One region of the Kitasatospora sp. NPDC032150 genome, then DNA from elsewhere that is predicted to be linked to it. Evidence: riboswitches for the same ligand, from Rfam matches in the RefSeq annotation. Region 1 holds a riboswitch; the other holds the start of a gene.
What was found. Region 1 has a riboswitch for glycine ahead of gcvP (aminomethyl-transferring glycine dehydrogenase). Riboswitches for the same ligand answer to the same signal wherever they lie in the genome.
Positions count from the first base shown of each region.

Region 2: it holds a riboswitch for glycine, as region 1 does, so the genes downstream of both, gcvT (glycine cleavage system aminomethyltransferase GcvT) here and gcvP (aminomethyl-transferring glycine dehydrogenase) in region 1, are expected to answer to the same signal.

Region 1 is NZ_JBVIMH010000015.1:157,523-171,894, reverse strand. Features, by position in the region: gene ACZ5ON_RS19705 (SanA/YdcF family protein) at 1-400, shown strand, start outside; gene ACZ5ON_RS19700 (DNA polymerase IV) at 464-1,882, shown strand; gene ACZ5ON_RS19695 (MFS transporter) at 2,074-3,555, opposite strand; partial or broken gene ACZ5ON_RS19690 (YsnF/AvaK domain-containing protein) at 3,769-4,167, opposite strand; partial or broken gene ACZ5ON_RS19685 (PRC-barrel domain-containing protein) at 4,537-4,905, opposite strand; glycine riboswitch at 5,131-5,238, shown strand; glycine riboswitch at 5,240-5,370, shown strand; gene gcvP (aminomethyl-transferring glycine dehydrogenase) at 5,475-8,348, shown strand; gene ACZ5ON_RS19675 (DUF5999 family protein) at 8,543-8,731, opposite strand; gene ACZ5ON_RS19670 (hypothetical protein) at 9,262-9,861, opposite strand; gene ACZ5ON_RS19665 (glutamate-cysteine ligase family protein) at 10,223-11,722, shown strand; gene ACZ5ON_RS19660 (CPBP family intramembrane glutamic endopeptidase) at 11,933-12,727, shown strand; gene ACZ5ON_RS19655 (dienelactone hydrolase family protein) at 13,088-13,780, opposite strand; gene ACZ5ON_RS19650 (sugar porter family MFS transporter) at 13,931-14,372, opposite strand, start outside.
Region 2 is NZ_JBVIMH010000036.1:41,907-56,278, reverse strand. Features, by position in the region: gene glyA (serine hydroxymethyltransferase) at 1-1,116, opposite strand, end outside; gene gcvH (glycine cleavage system protein GcvH) at 1,210-1,587, opposite strand; gene gcvT (glycine cleavage system aminomethyltransferase GcvT) at 1,686-2,804, opposite strand; glycine riboswitch at 2,974-3,078, opposite strand; gene ACZ5ON_RS30115 (enhanced serine sensitivity protein SseB C-terminal domain-containing protein) at 3,295-4,083, shown strand; gene ACZ5ON_RS30110 (enhanced serine sensitivity protein SseB C-terminal domain-containing protein) at 4,336-5,127, shown strand; gene ACZ5ON_RS30105 (ABC transporter permease) at 5,794-6,783, shown strand; gene ACZ5ON_RS30100 (ABC transporter substrate-binding protein) at 6,838-8,601, shown strand; gene ACZ5ON_RS30095 (ABC transporter permease) at 8,712-9,722, shown strand; gene ACZ5ON_RS30090 (ABC transporter ATP-binding protein) at 9,719-10,783, shown strand; gene ACZ5ON_RS30085 (ABC transporter ATP-binding protein) at 10,813-11,847, shown strand; gene ACZ5ON_RS30080 (trimeric intracellular cation channel family protein) at 12,047-12,706, shown strand; gene ACZ5ON_RS30075 (IclR family transcriptional regulator) at 12,642-13,463, opposite strand; gene ACZ5ON_RS30070 (cysteine desulfurase family protein) at 13,600-14,372, shown strand, end outside.

The DNA.
Region 1 (14,372 bases):
TGACAACGGCCGGGACGACTACGACGAGCCCGATGCCATGCGCCGCTACCTGGTCGACCACGGGGTGCCGCAGGTCCGGGTGGTGGAGGACTACGCGGGCTTCGACACCTGGGACTCCTGCGCCAGGGCCCGGCGGATCTTCGGGGTGGACCGGGCCGTACTGGTCAGCCAGAGCTTCCACGTACGGCGGGCGCTGGCGCTGTGCCAGGCGGCGGGCATCAAGTCGTACGCGGTCGGGGTGCCGGAGCCGGGGAACGCCACCTGGTACTACGGCGGGCTGCGGGAGATCCCCGGCGCGGGCAAGGCGGCGCTGAACGCCTGGCTGAAGCCGGACCCGCAGTTCCTCGGCGCGCGGGAGGACGGGATCGCCCGGGCGCTGGCGGACGCGGCGGGGCACTGACCTCCGCGGATTCGGGCGGACCGCCGCACGGGAATTGTCAGACCCCTGAGGGATGATCGGCAGGTGCGGACAGTGCCGAGCATCATCCACCTCGACATGGACGCCTTCTTCGCCGCGGTGGAGCAGGCGTCCAAGCCCAGCCTGCGCGGCAAACCGGTGGTGGTCGGCGGTCTGGGCGGCCGGGGGGTGGTGTCCACCGCCTCGTACGAGGCGCGGCGCTTCGGGGTGCACTCGGCGATGCCGATGGCCCAGGCCCGGCGGCTGTGTCCGAACGCGGCCTTCCTGGCCGGGCGCTTCCAGGCGTACCGGCAGGTGAGCGAGATCGTGATGGGCCTGCTGAGGGAGCTGTCGCCGCTGGTGGAGCCGCTCAGCCTGGACGAGGCGTTCGTGGATCTGGAGGCCGGGCCGTACGGTCCGGCTCTGGCCGACGCCGGACCGCAGGAGGGGGCCCAGCTGGTGCGGGCGATCGCGGAGGACCTGCGCGCGGACATCCATGCTCGGACGGCGCTGACCGGTTCGGTGGGTGCGGCCGGCTCGAAGCTGATGGCGAAGATCGCCTCGGAGCAGGCCAAGCCGGACGGCCTGGTGCTGATCGGGATCGGATCCGAACGGGCGGTGCTGAGTCCGCTGCCGGTCCGGGCGCTGCCCGGGGTCGGCCCGGCCACCGAGCAGGTGCTGCGGCGGGTGGGCCTGGCGACGGTGGCCGATCTGGCGGAGGCTGGCGAGGAGGAGCTGGTCCAGTTGCTCGGCCGGGCGCACGGGGCAGGGCTGTACGCGACGTCCATGGGGCTGGACGAGCGCGCGGTGGTGCCGGACCGGGACGCGAAGTCGGTTTCGGTGGAGGACACCTTCGAGGTGGATCTGGCCGACCGGGACGTCATCCTGCGCCAGGTGGAGGTGCTGACGGCGCGCTGCGTCCAGCGCCTGCGGGCGGCGGGACGCTCGGGCCGGACGGTGGTGCTGAAGGTCCGGCGGTTCGACTTCTCGACCCTGACCAGGTCCGAGACCCTGCGGGCGCCGACCGACGACGAGGCGGTGATCGCCGAGACGGCCCGGCGATTGGCGATGCAGGTGGACATCACCGGCGGGGTGCGGCTGCTCGGGGTCGGGGTGTCCCAGCTGGCCGACTTCACCCAGGAGGACCTCTTCGCCCAGGCTGCGGCGCAGGCGCAGGTGCAGGCGGCGGCTAGGGCACGGGCGACGGCCGAGGCAGGGGAAGCCGCCGACGCGACGGAGGAGCCTTCGGAGCTCGAACCTGGCGAGGTGCCGGCGAAGGACGCCGTGCCGCCTACCGGGCGGCGCTGGCTGCCGGGGCAGGACGTGACGCACGCCGAGTACGGCCCGGGGTGGGTCCAGGGCAGCGGGGTCGGCCGAGTCACTGTACGGTTCGAGACGCCCTACAGCCCGCCGGGGCGGGTCAGGACGTTCGCGATCGACGATCCGGAGCTGGAGCCCGCGGAGCCGCTTCCGTTGCGGCAGTAGCCGTAGGTCCGTGCCGATGGGTGATGAAACGTTTCAGCAGGTACGTGGAAACGCTGTGGCCCCGTACCCGGAGACATCCGGGTACGGGGCCACCTGTCGGGCCGGGCCCTGGGCGGGTCGCGATGCCCTCACCGCCCGCCGGGGCCCAGTCCCCTCGCGCCCTGTCCCTGAGCGCGAGGGCGGGCGCCTCGTCAGACGCCGGTCTTGACCAGCTCCGACTCGGAGCCGCTCGCCACCGGAACGGCGGTGGCGGGCTTGATGCGCCGGATCGCGAACGGCACCACGGCGGCCACCAGGCACATCGCGGCGGCGACCCAGAACGCGTGCTTGTAGGCGTCCAGCGTGGGCAGCTGGATCGGCAGCGGGATCGGGAACTTCATGGTGTCACCGGTCAGGATCGCGCCCATCACGGCGGTACCGATGGCGCCGCCGACGGTGCGCAGCACGGCGTTCATGCCGTTGGCGATACCGCTCTGCTCGGCCGGGACGGCGCCGTTGATGTAGGCGGGCATCGCGGCGTAGGCGAGGCCGACGCCGAGGCCGAAGACGGCGGAGGCGAGGTAGATGTCACCCTCGGCGCTGTGGCGGACGGCCAGGTAGGCCATCGAGACGGCGCCGAGCGCTCCGCCGAGGACCAGCGGCAGACGCGGGCCGCTGCGGGCGATCAGCAGGGCGCCGACCGGGGCGGCGACCATCGAGCCGATGGCGGAGGGCAGCAGCATCACACCGGCGTGCAGCACGGTGGCGGTGAAGCCGTAGTGGGCGAACTTCGTGGGCGTCTGGGCGAAGTTGCTGATCACCATGAAGGAGCCGTACATCCCGAAGCCGATGAGCAGGCCGGAGATGTTGGTGAAGGCGACGGCCGGGCGGGACATCATCTTCATGTCCACCAGCGGGTGGCTGACCTTGACCTCGATGGCGATCCAGATCAGGGCGACCACGGCGGCGACGGCGAACAGGCCCAGGGTCTTGGTGGAGGTCCAGCCCCAGTGGTTGCCCTGGCTGACGGCGACCAGCAGGGCGCAGAGCCACCCGGCCAGTGTGAGCGCGCCGAGCGGGTCGGCGCCGCCGTCCTTGTCGACGACCGGGTCCTTGGGGACGCGCAGGGCGACCAGGGCGACCGCGATCAAGCCGAAGATCAGGCCCATCCAGAAGATGGACTTGTAGCTCCAGTGCTCCAGCAGCAGGCCGGTGGCGACCAGGCCGAGGCCCGAGCCGACGCCCATCGAGGCGGAGATCGCGGCGACGCCGCCGGTGACCTTCTCCCGGGGGAGCTCGTCACGGACGATGCTGATCGCCAGCGGGAGCACTCCACCGCCGGCGCCCTGCAGGACGCGGGCGACGACGAGCCAGGTGAAGGAGTGGGTGCCGACCGCGAGGGCGGAACCGGCGACCAGGCCGGCCAGCGAGATCAGCAGCATCGGCTTGCGGCCGCGCAGGTCGCCGAAGCGGCCCAGCAGCGGGGTCAGCACGGCGGCGGAGAGCAGGTTGGCCGTCATCAGCCAGGTGATGTTGGAGCCGGCGGTGTGCAGCTCCTTGGCCAGCGACGGCAGGATCGGGACGACCGCGGTCTGCACCACGCTGAACGCCAGCATCGCCAGGATCAGAGCGGGTAGCACCCGTGCGCTGCTCGGCTTCTCGGCCGTGGAGCCGGGCTGTGGTGCCTCACTCACGGTTCTTCCTCCAGTTCAGGCCCCTCGGCGGTTGTGGCCAAGGGCGAAAGTCAACGAACTGAAGTAACGATGCACATGGATAGTTAAGCCTGTCAAATATCTACTGTTGAAAATTAGGCAAACCGGTCGCCCCGGCTCCGTTTCGTCCGGTGCCGGTGCCGGTGCCGGTGCCGGTGCTGGGGCTGGGGCCGGGGCTGGTGGCGGAGCGACGGGTCAGGCGTGGCGCAGCTGTTCGGGGCGGGCGGGCGGCGGGGTGGCGGGCGTCGCGCCCGGGGTGGTGCTGTCGTACACCTCGACCTGCTCCCGGCGCAGCTCCTCGCGGATCACCTGCTCCTCGGTGTACCGCTCGACCACCAGGCGCACCCGCTCGACCGGCGCCAGGTACTTGCGCACCACCGGCCGCTCCTCGCGCAGCGTCACCTCCTCGACCGCGTCGGCGAGCTCCTGGTCGCTCAGCGCGGCCCGCTCGGACTCGGTCACCGGCACGCGCTCGACCCGAACCCGCTCCCGGGCGAGCTGTACCCGGCGCTCCACGGACTCGGTGGTCACGTACTTGCGCAGCCGTGCGGTGCCGAGGACGTGCCACTCGGTGCTGATGTCGAGGCGCTCCTCGCGGCAGGTGATCTCGACGGGCCCGGCCGGCGCGCCCGGGGCGGCCGCCCGGTCCGGGGTGGGGGCGTGCACGGTCCGTCCGTTGGACCCGGTGGTTCTGAGGGCGGGCCGGTCCACCACGGTGGGGCCCTTGACGTGGTCGGCCGGCGGCGTGGCAGGCGGCGGCGTCGGGCTTGGAGCCGGAGCCGGAGTCGGCGGGGTGAAGGCGGCGGTCGCGCGCTCCTCGGTGGCGGGCGCCGCGGGAGCGGCGGGTGCGGAGGGCACCGGGGGTGTGGCGGGTGCGGAGGGCACCGGGGGTGTGGCGGGTGCGGCGGCTGCCGCGGGCGTGGGCTGGGTGGCGGGCGGGCGCGGTCCGGTCGACCCGACGGAGCCGAAGTCCCGGTCGGCGGTCTTCGGGGTGCGGTTCGCGGGCGCCGGCGAGGGGGTGCCCGCGTCCAGGCCGTAGTAGCGGTAGAGCTGCAGCTCCTGTGCGGGCGAGAGGTGCTGCCCGACGCCGAAGTCGGGCGATTCCTTGATCAGTGATTTGTCGTAGGGGACCCGGAGTTCGTCGCCCGAGAACTCACTGGTGGTCAGCGGGACGAAGGCATCCCGGCCGAAGATCCCGGTTCGCACCGCGGCCCACTCGGGTTCACCCGTCGCGTCGTCGAGATAGACCTCGTCGACCGTGCCGATCTTGTCACCGTTCCGGTCGACCGCCTTGTGGCCGATCAGGTCCCGCGGATCGATGTCGGTCTGCACGCCGTCCTCCACTACGTGCTCCTGGGGGAATCCCGTCTGGTGGGTGGCTTGGAGGAGCTGTCCGACCGCCACTTCACACGAAAAGCCATCAAGTCGGACAGCGGCTACCCGAAGGCAGCCGTACGGGAGGGCGTTGGGCTGTCCGGGGCCGTCGGTGTTCCGCCCGATCGCTCCCGACCGACCGGTGATCCGCGGGGTTTCCGCTGGTACCCTGGGCGCGACCGCCGAGCCCGCTCGGGAGAGTCCCCAACCCCCGTTGAACTGCGGGAAGTGGGGCGCCGAAGGAGCAAACCCTCCCCGGAATCTCTCAGGCATCCGTACCGTGTGGGCTAGGTCACTCTGGAAAGCAGGGCAGGGCTGTTGGCGCGGGAGCCGGCGGCACCACCCTCACCGACGGTGCAAGCCGATGGATGCCCCCGGGCCTCCCGCGCGGCGAAGCTCTCAGGTCCCGATGACAGAGGGGGAGGCCTGTCGGGTTCACACGCACATCGGACCACCGCTCCCACAGCGGCGGAGCCCAACGGCGTGTGCACCCCCCGCCGGTCCGCGACCAGGAGGCCTCGACCCCCATGAACGCCCAGCCGACGCTCGCCGAGCTTGAGCAGGCCAGCCCCTTCGAGACCCGCCACATCGGCCCCGACACCGCCGCCCAGGACAAGATGCTGGCGCAGGTGGGCTACGGCTCGCTGGACGAGCTGTCCGACGCCGCCGTGCCGGAGGCCATCCGCAGCCTCACCGCGCTCGGCCTGCCCGCCGGTCGCAGCGAGGCCCAGGTGCTCGCCGAGCTGCGTGAACTGGCCTCGCGCAACCGGGTCCTGCAGCCGATGATCGGTCTCGGCTACTACGGCACGTTCACCCCGCCGGTGATCCTGCGCAACGTGCTGGAGAACCCGGCCTGGTACACCGCCTACACCCCGTACCAGCCGGAGATCTCCCAGGGCCGCCTGGAGGCGCTGCTCAACTTCCAGACCCTGGTCTCCGACCTGACCGGGCTCGCCACCTCCGGCTCCTCGCTGCTGGACGAGGGCACCGCCGCCGCCGAGGCGATGGCACTGGCCCGCCGGGTCACCAAGGTCAAGGGCGGTGTCTTCCTGGTCGACGCCGAGACCCTGCCGCAGACCGTCGCGGTGATCAACACCCGTGCGGTGCCGACCGGCGTCGAGGTGGTCGTCGCCGACCTGTCGGACGGCATCCCGGCCGAGATCGCCGAGCGCGGCGTCTTCGGTGTGCTGCTCCAGTACCCCGGTGCCACCGGTGTGGTCCGCGACCTCGCCCCGGTGATCGAGCAGGCGCACGGCCTGGGCGCGATCGTCGCCGTCGCCGCCGACCTGCTGGCCCTCACCCTGCTGAAGTCCCCGGGCTCGCTCGGCGCCGACATCGCCTGCGGCACCTCGCAGCGCTTCGGTGTGCCGATGGGCTTCGGCGGCCCGCACGCCGGCTACCTGGCCGTCCGTGCCGAGTACGCCCGCAACCTGCCCGGCCGCCTGGTCGGTGTCTCGGTGGACGCCGACGGCAACCGCGCCTACCGGCTGGCGCTGCAGACCCGCGAGCAGCACATCCGCCGCGAGAAGGCCACCAGCAACATCTGCACCGCCCAGGTGCTGCTGGCCGTGATGGCCTCCATGTACGCCGTCTACCACGGCCCCGACGGCCTCGCCGACATCGCCCGCCGCACCCACCGCTACGCCGCCGCGCTGGCAGGGGGGCTGAAGGCCGGCGGGGTCGAGCTGCTGCACGGCGAGTTCTTCGACACCGTCACCGCCCGCGTCCCGGGCCGGGCCGCCGCGGTCGTGGACGCCGCCCGGGCGGGTGGCGTCAACCTGTACCAGTCCGATGCCGACACCGTGTCGATCTCCTGCGACGAAACCACCACCCGGGAGCACCTGGCCGCCGTCCTCGCCGCCTTCGGCATCGAGGGCGTAGAGCTGGACGAGAACGCCGAGGCGCTGCCCGCCGCGCTGCTGCGCGAGGACGAGTACCTCACCCACCCGGTCTTCCACGACCACCGCTCGGAGACCGCGATGCTGCGCTACCTGCGCCGCCTCTCCGACCGGGACTACGCGCTGGATCGCGGCATGATCCCGCTGGGCTCGTGCACCATGAAGCTCAACGCCACCACCGAGATGGAGCCGGTGACCTGGCCGGAGTTCGGCCAGCTGCACCCGTTCGCCCCGGTGGACCAGGCGGAGGGCTTCCTCACCCTGATCCGCCAGCTGGAGCAGCAGCTGGTCGAGGTGACCGGCTACGACGCCGTCTCCATCCAGCCGAACGCCGGCTCCCAGGGCGAGCTGGCCGGTCTGCTGGCGGTGCGCGCCTACCACCGCGCCAACGGCGACACCCAGCGCGACGTCTGCCTGATCCCGTCCTCCGCGCACGGCACCAACGCGGCCTCGGCCGTGATGGCCGGGATGCGCGTGGTCGTGGTCAAGACCCTGACCGACGGCGACGTGGACGTCGAGGACCTCAAGGCCAAGATCGAGCAGCACCGCGACCAGCTCTCCGTGCTGATGGTGACCTACCCCTCCACCCACGGTGTGTACGAGACCCAGATCACCGAGATCTGCGGCATGGTGCACGAGGCCGGCGGTCAGGTGTACGTGGACGGCGCCAACCTCAACGCCCTGGTCGGCCTGGCCAAGCCGGGCAAGTTCGGCGCGGACGTGTCGCACCTGAACCTGCACAAGACCTTCTGCATCCCGCACGGTGGCGGCGGCCCGGGCGTCGGACCGGTCGCGGTGCGCGCGCACCTGGCACCGTACCTGCCGAACCACCCGCTGCAGGCGGAGGCCGGCCCGGCCACCGGTGTCGGCCCGATCTCGGCCGCGCCGTGGGGTTCGGCCGCGATCCTGCCGATCTCCTGGACGTACGTCCGGCTGATGGGCGGCGAGGGCCTCAAGCGCGCCACCCAGGTCGCGGTGCTGAACGCCAACTACATCGCCAAGCGCTTGGCCCCGCACTTCCCGGTGCTCTACACCGGTCCCGGCGGCCTGGTCGCGCACGAGTGCATCATCGACCTGCGTCCGCTCACCAAGGAGACGGGCGTGACGGTGGACGACGTCGCCAAGCGCCTGATCGACTACGGCTTCCACGCCCCGACCATGTCCTTCCCGGTGGCCGGCACGTTGATGATCGAGCCCACCGAGTCCGAGGACCTGGGCGAGATCGACCGCTTCTGCGAGGCGATGATCGAGATCCGTGCGGAGATCGACAAGGTCGGCTCGGGCGAGTGGGCCGCCGACGACAACCCGCTGCGGAACGCCCCGCACACCGCCGCCAACCTGGCCGGTGACTGGGCGCACCCGTACACCCGGCAGGAGGCGGTCTTCCCGGCGGGCGTCAACCCGGCCGACAAGTACTGGCCGCCGGTGAGCCGGATCGACGGCGCGTACGGCGACCGCAACCTGGTCTGCTCCTGCCCGCCGCTGGACGAGTACGGCGTCTGAGTCGAACAGCAGCGGGGGGGGGGGGTGGGGGGGGGGGGGGGTGGGGGGGGGGGGGGGGGTGTGTCGGGGGGGGTTGGGGGGGGGGAGGGGGGGGGGGGGGGGGGGGGGGGGGGGTGGGGTGGAGGAAAAAAAAAGTGGGGTCCCCTGAGGAGGAATTTCCCCAAAAGGGCCCCCGCGCCGTTCTCCGGGGTTGCTCAGGCCGCGGCCAGGGGCCGGTGCGGTGCGATCACCTGCCCGTCGGGCAGCAGCTCGCCGGTGTCATCGAAGATCAGGACGCCGTTGCAGAGCAGGCTCCACCCCTGCTCGGGGTGGCGGGCCACCGGGACGGCCGCCTCACGGTCGGCGGACTCCGCTGACGGGCACTCAGGACGGTGCTGGCACATGACTCGTACCCTCGCTTCGCTCACGACGATCCGCTCCCGCCGGCGCGGCCACCCCCATCGGACCGGCCGGTAACGAGGCCCGTGGTGAACGCGCACCGACAGTCGCGGCCCGGGCGTACATCCTCGTCGCGGGTCGTTGCTCCGTCCGCCGGAGGAGTCGACCGCTGTGCCCGCCGGCGAAGTCGGCGGCAGGCCCGCGATGCACGTTCGGACTCGGCTCTCGGCTCGCTCCTTCCCCCGCGTTCCCTGTTGCCGGTCGGTCCCGGGCGTCCGCCCCGCCGGTCGGATCTCCTGCCGGCCCCGGCTCATGTGTGAACCGGCGCGTCGGTGGGTAGGACTGCTGCCCTTCCCACCTGATTCCCAGTGTCGGCATCGCGAGCCGATCGCGCAGCGATTTGGTGACATGCGCCACAACTGGCTTCGCTACATCACCCGTTCAGGCGGCGGAGCCCGGCCGGGACGGCCGAACGGGCCACTCGGATGCTGACTCGACCGAGTCAGGTCCGGATGGCCCGTCCGGGTGATCCGCCTCAGGAGATCCCGGCGGCCAGCCGCGCGGGGACCGCGGCGCGCTCCAGCATCGCCAGCAGTTCGAGCGCGGGGTAGACCCGGTGCGCGGTCACCCCGCAGGGGGCGGGCGCCAGCGGGATCAACAGGTCGGTGGCCGGGCCGGCCTCCGGATGGTGCAGCCACAGCGCGGTGGCGTAGTGGCCGGGCATCGACAGCAGTCGCGGCTGGTGCCGGGACCGCGAGGACTGGGCGAGTTGCCAGGCCTGGCGCAGCGCCCGGACCGTGGAGTCCAGGTACGGTCCTGCGGTGAAGTGCGAGAAGGCGTGGCCGTCCGCCGTCTCGACCACTTCGGCCGCCGCCGCGACCTCGGCCGCGGGCTCCGCCGGGACCGCCGCTGAGCCACGCTTGATCAGGAAGCGCCACCCGGTGCGCCTGGCCGTGGCGAGCCCGGCGCCGGGTCCCTCCAGGACGTGCACCGCGAGCGGATGGGAGGGCAGCAGCGGGCCGGCGGCGTCGCGCAGCGCGCCGGCGGCGGGCTGGCACAGCGCGGTCTCGGAGTCGAGCGCGGCGAGGACCGCGCGCAGGGCGCTGGGCGGGGGCTGGGGCGTCTGCATGGTCATGGCGGGTCGCCTCTCCGTGCTAGATCGGCGTGCGAGTGCGGCATACCGGCGTGGCGTTGGTGTGACGGGACCTGGGCCGTGTCCGGTTGGGCATGATCGCGGTGCGGGCGCGGAACCTGCCGACGATGAGATTCGGAGCGGCATGGCACCGGCTGGAAGCGCAGTGCGAATTCTACTCGAACAGGTGCGCAGGGTGACCTTCATATCACGTTCCGTGCCCCATGGCAAGCTGGGATATGGCTGACTGTTCGTCAGAAACCCTCTATCGTCAACCTGTTCGGGTGAGCGGCTATCGATCTTCCGGCGGGGCATGATGCAGGAACGATCGGCCGAAGGATCGACCAAAGGTGAAGGGGCACCCATGGGCGAGAAGGTCGTGGCGACTCGGGCGGAGCTGGCCGACCGGCAGCTTTACCGCCGGAAGCTGCAGTCCTGCATGGACGCACTGGAGCGGATGCTGCGGGACGAGCGCTTCGACCGCCCCAAGGCCATGATGGGCCTGGAGATCGAGCTCAACCTGGCCGACGAGCAGGGCAGGCCGCTGATGTACAACGAGGAGGTACTCGGCTCGATCGCCTCCAGCGACTTCCAGACCGAGCTCGGCCAGTTCAACATCGAGGTCAACATCGCGCCGCACCGGCTGACCGGCCACGTCCTGGAGGACCTGCGCGAGGAGCTCGACACCTGCCTGCGGTACGCCGACCGCAAGGCCGCGGAGGTCGGGGCACGGATCGTGATGGTCGGCATCCTGCCGACCCTCGACCTGGACCACACCGGTCTGGACCACATGTCGCACAACGACCGCTACACCCTGCTCAGCGACCAGATCCTGGCCGCCAGGGGCGAGGACATCGCGCTCGACATCCAGGGCGTGGAGCACCTGTCGATCGAGTCGGTGTCGATGGTCGCCGAGGCCGCCGCCACCTCGCTCCAGCTGCACCTCCAGGTCACTCCCGAGCGCTTCGCCTCGGTCTGGAACGCAGCGCAGGCCTTCTCCGCCGCGCAGGTCGCCCTCGGGGCCAACTCCCCGTTCCTGTTCGGCCGGGAGCTGTGGCGCGAGACCAGGCCGGTGCTCTTCCAGCAGGCCTGCGACACCCGTTCGGCCGAGCTCAAGGCGCAGGGCGTACGCCCGATCACCTGGTTCGGGGAGCGCTGGGTCGATTCCGCGCTGGACCTCTTCGCCGAGAACCAGCGGTACTTCCCGGCGCTGCTCCCGGTCTGTTACGACGAGGACCCGGTCAAGGTGCTGGCCTCCGGAGGCATCCCCAGGCTCAACGAGATGCGTCTGCACAACGGCACCATCTACCGCTGGAACCGGCCGGTGTACGACGTCGCCGACGGCGTCCCACACCTGCGGGTGGAGAACCGCTGCCTGCCGGCCGGTCCGACGGTCGCCGACACGCTGGCGAACGCGGCCTTCTTCTACGGCCTGGTGCGGGTGCTCGCCGAGCAGCCGAGGCCGATCTGGACCAGGCTCGCCTTCGCCCAGGCGGACGAGAACTTCCACAACGCCGCCCGGCACGGCATCGAGGCCGTCCTGCAGTGGCCGAAGAGCGGGCGGGGGGCACGCGGTACCGTCCCGGTCGCGGCCACCGAACTGGTGCTGGGCGAGCTGCTCCCGCTGGCGTACCAAGGGCTGGCCGAGTGGGGGGTGGCGGCGGGCGACCGGGACCGCTACCTCGGCATCATCGAGCAGCGCTGCCTGCGCCGGATGAACGGGGCGGTCTGGCAGAGCGCCACGGTGCACCGGTTGCGCGAGCAGTACGGGATGGACCGGGCGGCGGCGCTGGCGGCCATGACGCGGCGGTACATGGAGTACTCGCGGGCGGGGGAGCCGGTACACACCTGGCCGGTTGGGTAGCGCGTTCGCCGCGCGGGGCGCGCGGGCCGGGCGGTGAGCGCCGGATGACTGGGCGCCCCGGATGGAGGGGTGCCCGGCTGGTCGTGCGGTTCGCCGTGGCCGAGAAGCGCCCTCGGCGGGCAGCCCGGTGTTCAGAGGTTGGTATGGGAGGATGATCGGCCCGGCGGCAGGACCGGTCGTCGGGCCGAAGCTGCGTGCTGGAGAGCCCTGGTGACCACCGTTTCGACCGAGCCCGAACCCGGGACCGCCGCGCCCTCCCGCCGACTGCTGGTGGTCGAGTTGCTGATCGTGCTCGGTCTCTCGCTCGGCGCCAGCGGGCTCAGCGCGTTGATCAGCTTTCTCGGGTCGCTCACCCAGCCGATCGCGCTCGGCCGCCAGGTCGCGATGCTCAACGGTTCACACGCGCCCGGCCGACCGTGGCTCGACCTCGTCTGGCAGGTGTACTACGTCCTGCGCGGGCTGATGCCGGTCGCGCTGGTCGGCTACCTGCTGGTCCGGGAGGGAAGCTCGCTGCGGCAGCTGGGCTTCGACCTACGCCACAAGCTCGGCGACCTCGGACGGGGCGCGGCCGTCGCCGCCGCGATCGGCGGTTCCGGACTGCTGCTCTACCTCGGTTCGCAGGCGGTCGGGGCCAATCTGACGGTCGCGCCGTCCGGACTGCCGGACGTCTGGTGGCGGATCCCCGTGCTGGTGGCCTCCGCCTGGCAGAACGCCGTCCTGGAGGAGGTGATCGTCGTCGGGTACCTGCTGCGCCGGCTGGGCCGGCTCGACTGGGGGCTGCCCGCGATGATCGCGGCCAGTGCGGTGCTGCGCGGCTCCTACCACCTCTACCAGGGCCTCGGCGGGCTGATCGGCAACATGGTGATGGGTGTGGTCTTCTGCCTGCTGTACCGGCGCTGGGGCCGGGTGATGCCGCTGGTGGTGGCGCACGCGCTGATCGACACCGTCGCCTTCGTCGGGTACGCGCTGCTGGCCGGGCACGTGAGCTGGCTGCCCACGGCGTGACACCCGTTCGGGCGTGGCCGAAGGGGGAGTTCGACCGTGAGGGCCGTTTGCTCTACCCGTTGTTGACAATGTGCCATGCTCACGCCAGCGTGGTGGGGCTTGACCGGGACCGTGTGATCCCTTCGACGACCCACCAGGCGTGGAGAGTTGATGCGGGGGCGGGACGCGCGGCCGGGACGCACGCGCTCCCGACCGCAGTGGTGCGGATCAGCTCCACCGAGAACCGGAGCACCACGACCTGCAGTCAGCGGTGCCGGTGAACTCCCGCCGGTCCTCGCGGAGTTCGTGCGCCAGGACGGGCCGGTCGGGAGGGGCCGGAACGAGCGCGAGACGGCTCCGGAGGGACCGGCGCCCCGGGCGCTATCCGAGATGGCCCCAGAGGAAGCTGAGCGTGCGCTGCCAGGCGATCCTGGTCTGGAGGGCGTCGTAGGTGCCCAGCAGGTTCTCCTCGTTCATGAAGGCGTGGCCTGCGGGGTAGAAGTGGATCTCCGGCCGGCGGTCGGTGGCCTCGCCGATCCGGATCGCGGCCTCGTCCACGGCGGCCACCGGGATCGAGCGGTCCCGCTCGCCGTAGTGTCCGAGCACATGGGCGGTCAGGCCCCGGTAGTCGTAGTCCGGGTCCTTCGGCAGACCGTAGAACGGCACCACGGCCGCGATCCGGTCGCCCTCCTGCGCGGCCAGTACCAGGGCGAAGCCGCCGCCCATGCAGAAGCCGACCGCGCCGATCGAGTCGCCGACCACCTGCGGGTGCTCCAGCAGGAAGTCCACCGCGCCGCGCAGGTCGCGGACGGCCTGCTCGACCGGCAGCTGCCGCAGCAGCCGGGCGGCCTCGACCTTGTCGTGGGTGGTCTCGCCGCCGTACAGGTCCGGGGCCAGGGCGACGAAGCCTTCGGCGGCGAACCGGTCCACGGTGTCGGCCAGTTGAGAGGTCAGTCCCCACCACTCCTGGACCACCACCAGTCCAGGCCCGACTCCCCGGGGTGGCAGGGCGAGATAGCCGTGTGCCGTCCGCCCGTTGCTGGGAAAGGTGACGTTCTGGCGGGAACCGCCCATGGCCTGGACTCCGTCGGGTGGGCCGCGTGAGCGGCGGGCAGCGGGCGCTGGTTGGGCCCGGGCAGCATGATGCAATGCAGGGGTGGGGCTTGGCCAGGTACCCGGCCCGGGCCGATCGGGTGAGCGGAGGGCCGTCCGGCCGGACCGGGGTCAGCCCATCTCCTCCAGGGGGCGGCCCTTGGTCTCCCTGATGCAGTAGGCCACGAAGGGGATGGAGAGCAGCGCGAAGCAGGTGTAGATGACGTACGTCGCCGACAGGTTCCAGTCGGAGAGGGTCGGGAAGGTCACGGTGATGGCCCAGTTGGCGATCCACTGGGCCGAGGCGGCGACCGACAGGGCCAGCGCCCGGATCCGGTTGGGGAACATCTCGCCGAGCAGCACCCAGACCACCACGCCCCAGGAGAAGGCGAAGCACAGCACGAAGACGTGGGCGGCGGCCAACGCCGTTGTGGCGTAGGTGCTTTCGAGAGTCGCGGTGGAGCCTTTCCCGACCCGGTGGGAGAAGGCCCAGGCCGCGGTGGCGAGCGAGAGCGCCATGCCCGTCGAACCGGCCAGCGCCAGTGGCTTGCGGCCGATCCGGTCCACCAGCGCC
Region 2 (14,372 bases), on a different contig from region 1:
CAGGGCCGGGGTGCCGATGCGCAGGCCGGAGGTGACCATCGGCGGGCGCGGGTCGTTCGGGACGGCGTTGCGGTTGACGGTGATGCCGACCTCGTGCAGCCGGTCCTCGGCGTCCTGGCCGTTCAGCTCGCTGTTGCGCAGGTCGACCAGGACCAGGTGGACGTCGGTGCCACCGGAGAGGACGGAGACGCCGGCGGCGGCGGTGTCGTCCTGGAGCAGGCGCTCCGCCAGGATCTTGGCCCCCTCCAGGGTGCGGCGCTGGCGGTCCTTGAACTCCTCCGAGGCGGCGACCTTGAAGGCCACGGCCTTGGCGGCGATCACGTGCTCCAGCGGGCCGCCCTGCTGCCCGGGGAAGACCGCGGAGTTGATCTTCTTGGCGTACTCGGCCTTGGAGAGGATCACGCCGCCGCGCGGGCCGCCCAGGGTCTTGTGGGTGGTGGTGGTGACCACGTCCGCGTACGGGACCGGGGACGGGTGCAGACCGGCGGCGACCAGGCCGGCGAAGTGCGCCATGTCGACCATCAGCAGCGCGCCGACCTCGTCCGCGATGCGGCGGAACTCGGCGAAGTCCAGCTGGCGCGGGTAGGCGGACCAGCCGGCGATGATCAGCTTCGGCTGGTGCTCCTTGGCCAGGCGCTCGACCTCGGCCATGTCGACCAGGCCGGTCTTCTCGTCCACGTGGTACGCGGCCACGTTGTAGAGCTTGCCGGAGAAGTTGATCTTCATGCCGTGGGTCAGGTGGCCGCCGTGGGCCAGGCTCAGGCCCAGGATGGTGTCACCCGGCTGGATCAGCGCGAACATCGCGGCGGCGTTGGCCTGCGCGCCCGAGTGCGGCTGGACGTTGGCGTGCTCGGCGCCGAACAGCTCCTTGATCCGGTCGATGGCGATCTGCTCGACCACGTCGACGTGCTCGCAGCCGCCGTAGTAGCGCTTGCCGGGGTAGCCCTCGGCGTACTTGTTGGTCAGCACCGAGCCCTGGGCCTCCATGACCGCCACGGGGGCGAAGTTCTCGGAGGCGATCATTTCGAGGGTGGTCTGCTGACGGTGCAGCTCGGCGTCGACCGCCGCGGCGATCTCGGGGTCGAGCGCGTGCAGGGACTGGTTCAGAACCGTCATGGAGATGGGTCTTCCTGTGGGGCGGGGCAGGGGACCTGAGGAGGCGTGGGGCGGCCGCCGCGCTGCGGCCGCCGCCCCGAAGGGCCGGAAGGGTCAGGCGCCGATGAAGGCGTCGTACCCGGCGGCGTCGAGCAGTTCGTCGGTCGCGGTGACGCGGAGCTTGTACAGCCAGCCGCCGGTGAAGGGCTCGCCGTTGACCAGAGCCGGGTCGTCGATGACGGCCTGGTTGATCTCCACGACCTCACCGGTGGCCGGCGAGAACAGGTCGCTGACCGACTTGGTGGATTCGAGCTCTCCACAGGACTCACCCGCGGTGACGGTGTCACCGACCTCCGGGAGCTGGACGTACACGATGTCACCGAGCGCGGTGGCCGCGTGCTCGGTGATGCCGACGGTCGACACGCCGTCCTCGTCGGCGGCGGTCAGCCACTCGTGCTCCTTGCTGTACTGCAGGTGCGTGGGGTTGCTCATGGCGTCATTCTCCAGGATCGCAAGAGGGTAGGGCGAAGCCGTCCGCTGAGCGGACCGGACAGGCGGGGGTTATGAGACGGCCGGGGTGGGCCGGGGGCTCAGCGGGTGCGCTTGTAGAAGGGCAGCGCGACGACCTCGACCGGCTCGTGCTTGCCGCGGACGTCCACCGCAACTGCCGTACCGGGCGCGGCGTGTGCGGCGTCCACGTACGCGATGGCGATCGGCTTGCCCAGGGTGGGGGAGGGGGCGCCGGAGGTGATCCGCCCGATGACGGTGCCCTCGGCGTCGACCACCGAGTACTCGGCGCGCGGTACCCGCTTGCCCTCGGAGACCAGCCCGACCAGCTTGCGCGGCGCCTTGGACTCGGCCTCGGCGGCGGCCTGCTCCAGCGCCTTGCGGCCGACGAACTCGCCGTTGTTGGTGGTCTTGTCGAAGCGGACCACCCGGCCGAGCCCGGCGTCGAAGGGGGTCAGCTCGGTGGAGAGCTCGTGCCCGTACAGCGGCATGCCCGCCTCCAGGCGCAGGGTGTCCCGGCAGGACAGGCCGCACGGGACCAGGCCCCTGTCGGCGCCGGCCGCGCTCAGCGCGTTCCACAGGTGTTCGGCGTCGCCGGGGGCGCAGAAGACCTCGAAGCCGTCCTCGCCGGTGTAACCGGTACGCGCCAGCCAGACCTGACGGTCGGCCACCGTGGCGGGCAGCAGCGCGTAGTACTTCAGGCCCGGCAGGTCGGCGTCGGTGAGCGAGGCCAGGATGGCGTTCGCCTCCGGGCCCTGGACGGCGAGCAGTGCGTAGGCGTCCCGGTCGTCCCGGACCACGGCGTCGAAGCCGGCCGCGCGCTCGGTGAGCGCGTCCAGCACCACCTGGGCGTTGGAGGCGTTGGCGACCACCATGTACTCGTCCTCCGCGGTGCGGTAGACGATCAGGTCGTCGAGGATGCCGCCGTCCTCACGGCAGATCATGGTGTAGCGGGCGCGCAGCACGCCGAGCGCCGAGATGAAGCCGACCAGTGCGTGGTCGAGCAGCTCGCCGGCCTGCGGGCCGGAGACGGTGATCTCGCCCATGTGCGACAGGTCGAACAGACCGGCCCTGGTGCGGACCGCGATGTGCTCCTCGCGCTCGCTGCCGTAGCGCAGCGGCATGTCCCAGCCGGCGAAGTCGGTCATGGTCGCACCGAGGGAGCGGTGCAGGGCGTCGAGCGCGGTGTGACGGAGGGACACGGCGGAACTCCTTGGCTGGGGCACTCAGGCGGTTGACCTGCGTACGGGCACACGGGGGTGGAGTCTCCCCGTCTGTCGTCACAACCTGAGAGCTTCACCGCTAACCAAGGATGGCGGCTTGCACCGTGGGTGGGCGCACGGCGCGGCCGTGTCCACTTTCCAGATCTGCCTCGCCCGTGCGGTAGGGGTGCCTGAGAGATTCCGGGGAGGACTTGCTCCTTCGGCGCCGGCCCGTGCCCGTGCGGGGCACTCCGGACTCTCCCGCGCGGGTTCGAACGGCCAGTATGAAATTGGGCGCTGCGTATGAGCGCGGCTCATCATGGCATGCCGGGCGGGCCGAGGGGGAGAGGGGTCGGACATCTCCTCCCCAGGTGGGGCGGGTTCACCCTTGCGGTACGGGGGCGCATCGGGGACGGACCGCCTCCCGCTACCCTTCTGGCAGCGGTGGAGACCGGGGCAGCACCCGGTCAGGTTGGAGGGGCAGGAGCCGATGAGCTACCCGGCTGGCGAGACGCAGGCATGGGCTGAGCCCGGTACGGCCCCGACGGGCGGCGGCTGGCCCGCCAACGAGCTGGAGCAGGTGCTCACCGCCGCGCTCGGCGAGCCCGGCGCGACCGCCAGGGTGGTCGAGGTGCTGGCCCGCAGCCAGGTGTGGATCCCGCTGCCGGCCGGCGCCGACCCGCAGGGTGCCTCGCTGGACCTGCCGACCATCGAGCTGGCCGGCGCGCCGTACGTCCCGGTCTTCTCCTCACAGGACGTGTTCCTGCGGCACGCCCCCGGGATGCCGTTCGCGATCGCCCCGGTCTGGGAGTTCGCCCGGGGGCTGCCGTTGGGGGTCGGGATCGCGGTCAACCCCCAGGCTCCGGTGGGCATCCCGATCCCGCCCGAGGGGGTCGGCGAGCTGCGGCGCGGCCCCCAGGGTGACCGCTGGCAGGGGCAGCCGGACGGCGCCAAGGTGGCGCTGCGCGAACCCGAGCCGCACGAGGAGCCGTACGCCTTCCTGGCCGCGGCCGCCGCCGAACTCGCGACTCTGCCCGGAGTGCTGACGGCGCGTCGGGCCTGCGCCTCGGTGGAGGGTGACGCTCCGGCGCTGTTCGTCGGGGTGCAGTTCGACCCCGACCTGCCGACCGATCCGGCACAGGCCAACGAGGCGCTCGGCCGCGCGCTGGGAACCGCCACGCTGCCGTACGGCGTCCACCTGGTGCTGCTCGACCTGGTCGCCGACCCGGTGGTGGAGTGGCTGCTCACCCGGGTGCAGCCGTTCTACGTCCGGGGCTGACCCGACTGGCGAGTAAGGGGCGGTGGTGTCAAGTCCGTCGGCGCCGCCCCATAGGCTGCTGCCCGGCAGCGGCGTACGGTCGGGTGAGCGGCCCGCTGTCCGAGCAGCGGCAGCGCGTGCCGGCGGACGAGTACGGAGAGGGCCCGACGTGAGCGAGCAGGGCATCGGGGCACCCCAGGCCAGGGGGCGGTGGACGCGTACGTCCGCCATGCCCGGAGCGCTCGCCCGGGGCGCCCGGCCGGAGGCGGGCGCATGAACGGCACAGTGGCAGGCGGCGTACCGGGCTGGGGCCAGCCCCCGACCGCACGTCCGGCGGCCGATCCGGCCGCCATCGAGCGTGTCCTGCGCGACGTCGCACCGGAGCGCTGGGAGGCGTACGAGAACCTGCTGCGCGCCCTGGCCGAGGGCCAGGTGTGGATGCTGCTCTGGCACGGCACGCCGGGCAGCCCGGACGCCCAGTACGGGAACATGGACATCGGCGGGCACGGCTACGCCCCCGCCGTCACCTCGCCCGAGCAGTTGGCCGCGAGCGGCTGGGCCCGCGGCCATGAGGTGATCTCCGGGCTGGAGGTCGCGAACGCGCTCTACCGGACCCGCTGGGGCCTGTGGCTCAACCCCCACGTGCCGGGCGGCGGCGTCGGCGTCCCGTGGGCCGACCTGCGCCGGATCGCGGCCGGACTGGACCGGCTGCCCGCGGGGCCGCTCCAGCTGGGCGAACCCCAGGTGCAGGCACCGCAGTTCTACGCGGTGTTGGAGCAACAGGCCGCCGAGGTGCGCCCGCTGCGCTCGCTGCGCCGGGCCTGGGTGCAGCCGGCCCTCGGCGGACCGTACCTGGCGATCGGGCTGGACCTGTACGACACCTCGCCGCCCGCCGTCGAGGCCGCCCGGGCCCTGGTGCAGCGGGCGGCCGCCCATGTGCCGGAGGGGCTAGCGGTCTCCACCGTGCTGATGGCCGATGACTACGACCCGGTCGCGATGTGGCTGCGCGCCTGCGCCCGCCCGTTCTTCGACCGCGACGCCTGGCAGGGCTACCCGACCCGCTGAGGCCGGGTTCCGTGCGGGTGGGCCGGGGCGCCGACCCGACGGTCGACGAAATGTCAGTTCGGGCACGGACGGGAATGTTTCGTCCAGATGAAGAGCCTCATTCGCGCCCGTCGGCGATGCATGCCCGCAGATCACAGCTTGGCATCCTTCGGTGGTCAGGGCTGGCGCAAGCCTGTCCGAATGACGGAGAGTCTGCGCAGTGCAGCGCACGCAGACCGCCCCACGAAGGCATATGCGCAAGCCGCACGCATGATCCGCGCGATGTTCTTCCCGCGCGGAGGCAGTCTCCGCATCACCCGGGCACTGACCACCCCCTGTGCGCCGGCGTACTGAACCACATACCGCAGCAGTCGATTTCGCAACGCCGCACCGACGTACCGCCGCATCGCCGTACCACTGCACTGCCGTAACGCCGCACTGCCGCATCACTGCACCGCCGCATCACTGCACCGCCGTAACGCCGCACCGCCGTGTCAACCGCACCGCAGACCCGCCGCACCGCCGTGTCAACCGCACCGCACCGACGTACCCGACGCACCGTTACCTAGCACCAGTTGCGCCAACCGGACCTCGTACGCAGTCCGGGCCCGGACCGGGTCCGGGGTCTTGTGCTACGGCCGGAGCACCGTGGGCCGGCCACCGTCGGCGAGGGGAACCCAACTGACCATGACCGCACCGAACGAGACCATCGACGCCGAACCCGGTGCCGAGCCCGCCGCCCAGTCGGTGAAACGGATCGAGGGCCGCTCCCTCGGCCGGATCGCCTGGACCCGCTTCAAGCGGGACAAGGCGGCCGTGACCGGCGGCATCGTGGTGATCCTACTGATCCTGCTCGCCGTGCTGGCGAAGCCGATCGAGTCCCTCTTCGGACTGGACCCCAACGCTCTCCACCAGGACCTGCTGGACGCCGACCTGGGCGGTCTGCCGATGGGCGACTGGGGCGGGATGGGCGCCGACCACCCGCTCGGTCTGGACCCGCTGCAGGGCCGTGACCTGCTCTCCCGCGTCATCGAGGGCTCCTGGGTGTCACTACTGGTCGCCTTCGGCGCCACCGTGCTCTCCAACGCCATCGGCACCGTGCTCGGAGTGGTGGCCGGCTACTACGGCGGCTGGGTGGACACCGTGATCAGCCGGGTGATGGACACCTTCCTGGCCTTCCCGCTGCTGCTCTTCGCCATCGCGATCTCCGCCTCGCTGCAGGGCGGCGCCTTCGGGCTGAACGGCCTGCCGCTGCACATCGCGGTGCTGATCTTCGTGATCGGCTTCTTCAACTGGCCCTACATGGGCCGGATCGTGCGCGGCCAGACCCTCTCGCTGCGCGAGCGCGAGTTCGTCGACGCGGCCCGCAGCCTGGGCGCCCGCGGCCCGTTCATCCTCTTCCGCGAGCTGCTGCCCAACCTGGTCGGCCCGATCCTGGTCTACTCGACCCTGCTGATCCCGACCAACATCCTCTTCGAGGCGGGGCTGAGCTTCCTCGGCGTCGGCATCCAGCCGCCCCAGGCGTCCTGGGGCGGGATGCTCAACGACGCGATCAAGTACTACCAGGTGGACCCGCAGTACATGGTGGTCCCCGGTCTGGCGATCTTCATCACCGTTCTCGCCTTCAACCTGCTGGGCGACGGACTGCGAGACGCCCTGGATCCCAAGAGCAACTGACCACGCGTCAGACCACCTCAACTGACACCATTCACCAAGGGGTTGATCTCACCCATGCGCAGGTCTCGCACCGCCATGCTGACCGCGGCGGCCGCCGCGGCGGTCCTGGTCGTCACGGGCTGCTCCGGCGGTTCCAAGGGCGGCGGCTCCGGCTCCTCCTCCGGTGGTGGCGCCGCCAACGCCGCCACCAAGGGGATCGTGAACGCCTCGGACAAGAAGGGGGGCACGGTCACCTACGAGATGCGCGGTACGCCGGACTCCTTCGACCCGGGCAACACCTACTACACGTACATCTACAACTTCTCGCGCCTGTACGGACGTCCGCTGACCACCTTCCAGCCGGCCGCCGGCGCCTCGGGTGACAAGCTGGTGCCGGACCTGGCGGAGTCCCTCGGCAAGCCCAGCGCGGACGGGCTCACCTGGACCTACAAGCTGCGCGCGGGGCTGAAGTACGAGGACGGCACGCCGATCTCGGCGAAGGACGTCAAGTACGCGATCGAGCGCAGCGCCAACTACGCGCCCGACGTCAACGCCAACGGCCCGGTGTACTTCCAGGAGCTCCTGGTCGACAACCCGACCCCGTACCAGGGCCCCTACAAGGACAAGAGCGGCGACCTGAAGTCCATCGAGACGCCGGACGACACCACCATCGTCTTCCACCTCAAGCACCCCTTCGCCGACTTCGACTACCTGGTGAGCGCCCCGGAGACGGTGCCGGTGCCGCAGGCCAAGGACACCGGCGCCGACTACGTCAAGCACGTGGTCTCCTCCGGCACCTACAAGTTCGAGTCGTACGAGGACGGCAAGCAGCTCACGCTGGTGCCGAACACCAACTGGGATCCGAAGACCGACCCGATCCGCAAGCAGGTCGCGGACAAGGTCGTGGTCAAGATGAACATCGACCAGGCCACCGTCGACCAGGACCTGATGGCCGGCAACGCGCAGGTCGACCTGGTCGGCCTCGGCATGGACCCGCAGACCCAGGCGAAGGTCCTGCAGGACCAGAAGCTCAAGGGCCAGACCGACAACTCGTTCGGCGGCCGCCTGATCTACGCCGCGATCAACACCAAGGTCGCGCCGTTCGACAACATCGACTGCCGCAAGGCCGTCGAGTACGCGATCGACAAGGTCTCGGTGCAGACCGCGCTCGGCGGGCCGATCCGCGGCACCATCGCCAGCACCATGCTGCCCCCGGACATCCCGGGCCACCAGGACTTCGACCTCTACGCGACCGACGGCAACAAGGGTGACGAGGCCAAGGCCAAGGACGCCCTGAAGGCCTGCGGCAAGCCGGACGGCTTCTCCACCACGATCACCGCCCGTACCGAGCGCGGCCCGGAGATCGCCGCCGCGACCTCGATCCAGGCGGCGCTGAAGAAGGTCGGCATCAACGTCGACATCCAGCAGTACCCGCAGGGCAAGTACTTCACCGACTACGCCGGTGTCCCGAAGTTCATCAACGAGAAGAACGTCGGCCTGATGATGATGCAGTGGGGCGCCGACTGGCCGACCGGCTACGGCTTCCTGCAACAGATCACCGACGGCCGGGCGATCAAGGACGCGAGCAACAGCAACCTGGCCCAGCTGAACGACCCCGAGGTCAACAAGTTGATCGACGACGCGGCCACCAACACCGACCAGTCGGCCCGCGAGAAGGACTACGCGGCGATCGACAAGAAGACCATGGAGGACGCGGCCTACGTGCCGCTGACCTACGGCAAGGTCTTCCTGTACCGGCCGGCCGGCGCCACCAACATGGTCTCCACGGCCGCGTTCTCGGGTCAGTACGACTACCTCAACATCGGCACCGACAAGTAAGAGCCTGGCTCCACACCATCGAAGGCAGGTGAAGGCAGCGGCACCCGCCGCCGCCCGTCCGTGACACCCACGGGCCACGGGCGGCGGCGGGCCGTCGGAGCCGCCCAACTGTGTTTGCCTACATCATCCGCAGGACCTCTGCCGCCGTGGTGCTGCTGCTGGTCGTCAGCGCCGTCACCTTCGGCATCTTCTACCTGCTGCCCCGCATCGCCGGGGAGACCACCGACCAGCTCGCGGCCCAGTACATCGGGAAGAGCCCCACGCCCGAGGCGATCGCCGTGGTCAAGCAGAACCTCGGCTTCGACCAGCCGATCTACGTCCAGTACGGGCGGTTCCTCAAGGGCCTGGTGGCCGGCGCGGACTACAAGTTCGGCCCCGACGCGGCCACCTGCCACGTGCCGTGCTTCGGCTACTCCTTCAAGAACCACCAGGAGGTGTGGCCGCAGATCAGTTCCCGGATCCCGGTGACGGTCTCGCTCGCCATCGGCGCCTCGGTGCTCTGGCTGGTCTCCGGCGTCACCACCGGCGTGATCTCCGCCCTCAAGCCCAAGTCGGTCTTCGACCGGCTCTCCATGGGCGTCGCGCTGGCCGGCGTCTCGCTGCCGATCTTCTTCACCGGTGCGCTGCTGCTGACCCTGTTCAGCTTCCAGTGGCCGATCTTCGACAACCTGCAGTACGTCAACTTCACCGACGATCCGCTGATGTGGGCCCGCAACCTGGTGCTGCCCTGGGTCTCGCTGGCCTTCCTCTACTCCGCGCTCTACGCCCGGCTCACCCGGGCCGGAATGCTGGAGACGATGAGCGAGGACTACATCCGCACCGCCCGGGCCAAGGGCCTGGTCGAGCGCAAGGTGGTCGTCCGGCACGGGCTGCGCTCGGCGCTCACCCCGATCCTCACCATCTTCGGCATGGACCTGGGCCTGCTGCTCGGCGGTGCCCTGATCACCGAGCAGGTCTTCTCGCTCCAGGGCGTCGGCTTCTACGCGGTCTCCGCGATCTCCGACAACGACCTGCCGCGGATCCTCGGGGTCACCCTGGTCGCCGCCTTCTTCGTCGTCATCTGCAACCTGCTGGTTGACCTCCTGTACGCCGCCGTCGACCCCCGGGTGAGGCTGTCATGACCGAGCTGCTCGACAAGGCCGGTGCGGCCAAGCCCTCGGACGAGCACTTCCTGTCCGTCCGAGACCTGCGGATCCACTTCGACACCGACGACGGCCTGGTCCGCTCGGTGGACGGGGTCAGCTTCGACCTGGCGCGCGGCAGGACCCTCGGCATCGTCGGCGAGTCCGGCTCCGGCAAGTCGGTCACCTCGCTGGGCATCATGGGCCTGCACCGCAGCAAGCGGGCCAGGATCAGCGGCGAGATCTGGCTGGACGGCGAGGAACTGGTCGCCGCCGACCCGGACCGGGTCCGCCGGCTGCGCGGCCGCGCGATGTCGATGATCTTCCAGGACCCGCTGACCGCGATGCACCCGTACTACACGGTCGGGCAGCAGATCGTGGAGGCGTACCAGGTCCACCACCCCGAGGTGAAGAAGAAGGACGCCAGGAAGCGCGCCGTCGAGATGCTCGCCCGGGTGGGAATCCCCCAGCCGGACAAGCGCGTCGACGACTACCCGCACCAGTTCTCCGGCGGGATGCGCCAGCGCGCGATGATCGCCATGGCCCTGGTCAACGACCCCTCGCTGCTGATCGCCGACGAGCCGACCACCGCCCTCGACGTCACCGTCCAGGCGCAGATCCTGGACCTGATCCGCGACCTCCAGCAGGAGTTCGGCTCGGCCGTCATCATCATCACCCACGACCTGGGCGTGGTGGCCGAACTGGCCGACGACATCCTGGTGATGTACGGCGGCAAGCCGGTGGAGAAGGGCCCGGCCGCCACCCTCTTCGAGTCGCCCGAACACCCCTACACCTGGGGCCTGCTCGGCTCGATGCCCCGGCTCGACCGCGAGCTCCAGGACCGGCTGGTCCCGGTCAGGGGAACCCCGCCCAGCCTGATCAACGTGCCGCCCGGTTGCGCCTTCCACCCGCGCTGCCCGTACGCGGAGTTGACCGGTGGCAGGTCGAAAAGCGAACTCCCGGTGCTGACCGAGGCCGCGCCGGGACACCTCGCCGCCTGCCACCTGTCCGCCGGCGAACGGCACCGGATCTTCACCGAAGAGATCGCGCCCCGGCTGTGAGCCCGCACCATCCCTCAGGAGAAACACCGATGACGGACAGTCAGAGCGCGGAGGTCACCGCGCCCGAGCCGGCCCCGGATCGTGAGCCGCTGCTCAAGGTGACGGGCCTGACCAAGCACTTCCCGATCACCAAGGGCCTGCTGCGGCGCCAGACCGGCGCGGTGCGGGCCGTGGACGGGATCGACTTCACCGTGAACGCCGGGGAGACCCTCGGCGTGGTCGGCGAGTCCGGCTGCGGCAAGTCCACCATGGGCCGACTGGTCACCCGCCTCGCCGAACCGACCGGCGGGACCATCGAGTTCGAGGGCACGGACATCACCCACCTCGGGGTGAACGCGATGCGTCCGCTGCGCCGCGACATCCAGATGATCTTCCAGGACCCGTACTCCTCGCTGAACCCCAGGCACACCGTCGGCACCATCGTCGGCGCGCCGTTCCGGCTCCAGAAGGTGGAGACCGAGCACGGGGTGAAGCGGGCCGTACAGGACCTGCTGGAGCTCTGCGGCCTCAGCCCCGAGCACTACAACCGCTACCCGCACGAGTTCTCCGGCGGCCAGCGCCAGCGCATCGGCATCGCCCGCGCGCTCGCCCTCAAGCCCAAGATGATCGTCGCGGACGAGCCGGTCTCCGCCCTGGACGTCTCCATCCAGGCCCAGGTGGTCAACCTGCTGGACGACCTGCAGCGGGAGCTCGGCCTGACCTACCTGATCATCGCCCACGACCTCTCGGTGGTCCGGCACGTCTCGGACCGGGTCGCGGTGATGTACCTGGGCAGGATCGTCGAGATCGCCGACCGGGACTCGCTGTACCGGGCGCCGATGCACCCGTACACCAACGCCCTGATGTCCGCCGTTCCGGTGCCCGACCCGCGCCGCAAGGAGCGCCGCGAGCGCATCCTGCTCACCGGCGACGTCCCCTCGCCGATCAACCCGCCCAGCGGCTGCCGCTTCCGCACCCGCTGCTGGAAGGCCCAGGACGTCTGCGCGAGCCAGGAGCCACCGCTGGCGACGGCGAAAGCCGGGCACCAGGTGGCCTGCCACTTCCCGGAGAGCTCGCCCGAGTAAGGGGCCGGGACCCCGCCGATCAGGGCTGCTCAGGGGCGCGGGGAGCCGCGCGACGGCCCGCCGCCGGGTCGCGGGGCTCCCCGCGCGGCCCCGCCGGAAGGCGTCCCCGGCCCCTGGGCCCGGGCGCCGGGCCGCTGCCTCGGGTGCCCTGGTCGAGAGCGTGTGCGAGAAAAGGTTCCGGCCCAGGTAAGAATTGACGGTGACCTCGCAGCTCTTCCCGCCCGGTGTCCAGCAGGCGCTGGACCTCGTCGGCATCTTCGTCTTCGCCCTGTCCGGCGGCCTGCTGGCCGTTCGCAAGAACATGGACATCTTCGGCATCTGTGTGCTCGCCGAGGCGACCGCACTAGGCGGCGGGGTCATGCGCGATCTGGTGATCGGGGCCACACCGGTGGTCGCGTTCACCAATCTCGGGTACTTCGTGACCCCGCTGGTGGCCGGTCTGGTGGTGTTCTTCCTGCACCCCCAGGTGGAGCGGATCAACCGCAGCGTGCAGACCCTGGACGCGCTGGGCCTCGGCCTGTTCTGCGTCACCGGCACCGCCAAGGCGCACGACTACGGCCTGGGCTCGGTCGCAGCGGTGGCCCTGGGCATGCTCACCGCGGCCGGGGGCGGCGTGATCCGGGACGTCCTGGCCACCGAGACGCCCTCGCTGCTGCGCTGGGACCGCGAGATCTACGCGGTGCCCGCGCTGGTCGGCGCCGCGCTGGTGGCGATCCTGATATCGATCGGGCGGTTGAGCACCGCCACCGCCTCGGCCGCCGCGCTGACCGCCTTCGGCCTGCGGATGCTGGCGCTCAAGTACGGCTGGCGCGCGCCGCGTGCCTGGCACCGCAACGGTTCTCGCACCAGCGAGGAGTAGGCGAGCCGCCGTACGCCAGCGAGATCGCCTCGGCCGTGCAGAGCAGCTCGGGGAGCAGACGGCCCGGTTCGCCGGTCGGGGCCGGCCCCACCGGGGCCAGCACGGCGCAGGCCGCGATCGCCCGGCCCTCGGTGCCGACGATCGGGGCGGCCAGGCAGCCGACCGCCTCCCGGTGCCCGCCCCGGTCCATCGCCCACCCCTGGCGCCGGACCGCGGCCAGCTCGCTCCGGAGCTCCCCGGCGGAGCGGATGCCGCCCAGGGGGTGCTCGGGAAGGTCCACGAGTTCGAGGTAGGCCGTCAGCTGGTCCTCCGGCAGGTCGGCAAGCAGCACCCTGCCGACCGCCGTGGACACCGCGGGCACCCGGCAGCCGATCCGCCCGGCCGGGCCGGGCCAGGAGCAGGGACGCCCGGGACGGTGGCTCTCCACGGTGTCCAGGTAGAGCACCTCGCCCTCCTCCAGCACCGCCAGCTGCACGGTGTGCCCGTACCGCTCGTTGAGCGCGGCCAGGTAGGGCGCCGCGACCTGGCGGACGTCGATCCCGTCCAGCGCTTGCCGGGCCAGCGCGAACATCCGGCCGCCGAGCCGGTAGCGGTGGTCCGCCTGGCGGTGCACCAGGCCGTGCTCCTGCAGGGTGCGCAGCAGGCGCAGCGCCGTCGATCTGTGGACTCCGATCCGGGCCGCCGCCTGCTCCAGCGAGGCGGGCCCGTCGCCGAGCGAGGCGAGGATCGTCAACGCCCGGTCGACCGTCTGAGACATTCCGCCCACCCCTCAGTGCCCCCGGCAGTGGGCAGGAGGCTAACGGCGCGTTCCCGGGCGTGCAACGGTCAAATCGCCTCCGGCACGCGGGCGTCGGGATCAAGGTTGCGGGGATGCCCCTACACTGGACTGCGCTATGCCATATCTCGACCACGCAGCCACCACCCCGATGCTGCCCGAGGCGATCGCCGCCATGAGCGCACACCTCGGGGTCGTCGGTAATGCGTCCTCGCTGCACGCCGCCGGTCGCCGGGCCAGGCGGGTGGTGGAGGAGTCCCGTGAGTCGCTGGCGCTGTCGCTGGGGGCGCGGCCGAGCGAGATCGTCCTCACCGCGGGCGGTACCGAATCGGACAACCTCGCGGTGAAGGGCCTGTACTGGGCCCGGCGGGACGCCGATCCGTCGCGGCGCCGGGTGCTGTGCAGCCCGGTGGAGCACCACGCGGTGCTGGACGCGGTGCACTGGCTCTCCGAGCACGAGGGCGCGCAGGTCGAGTACCTGCCGGTCGACCCCTACGGGCGGGTGCACCCCGAGGCGCTGCGCGAGGCGATCGAGCGCGACCCTGCGTCGGTGGCGCTGATCACCGTGATGTGGGCCAACAACGAGGTCGGCACCATTCAGCCGATCGCCGAACTCGCCGACGTCGCCCGCGAGTTCGGCATCCCGATGCACGCCGACGCGGTGCAGGCGCTGGGCCAGGTCCCGGTCTCGTTCGCCGAGTCCGGGCTGGACGCGCTGACCATCACCGGGCACAAGATCGGTGGCCCGTACGGGGTCGGCGCGCTGCTGCTGTCCCGCAGCGCAACTCCGGTGCCGCTGCTGCACGGTGGCGGCCAGGAGCGCGACGTCCGCTCCGGCACGCTGGACGTTCCCGCCGCCGCCGGCTTCGCCGCCGCCGCGGCCATCGCGGT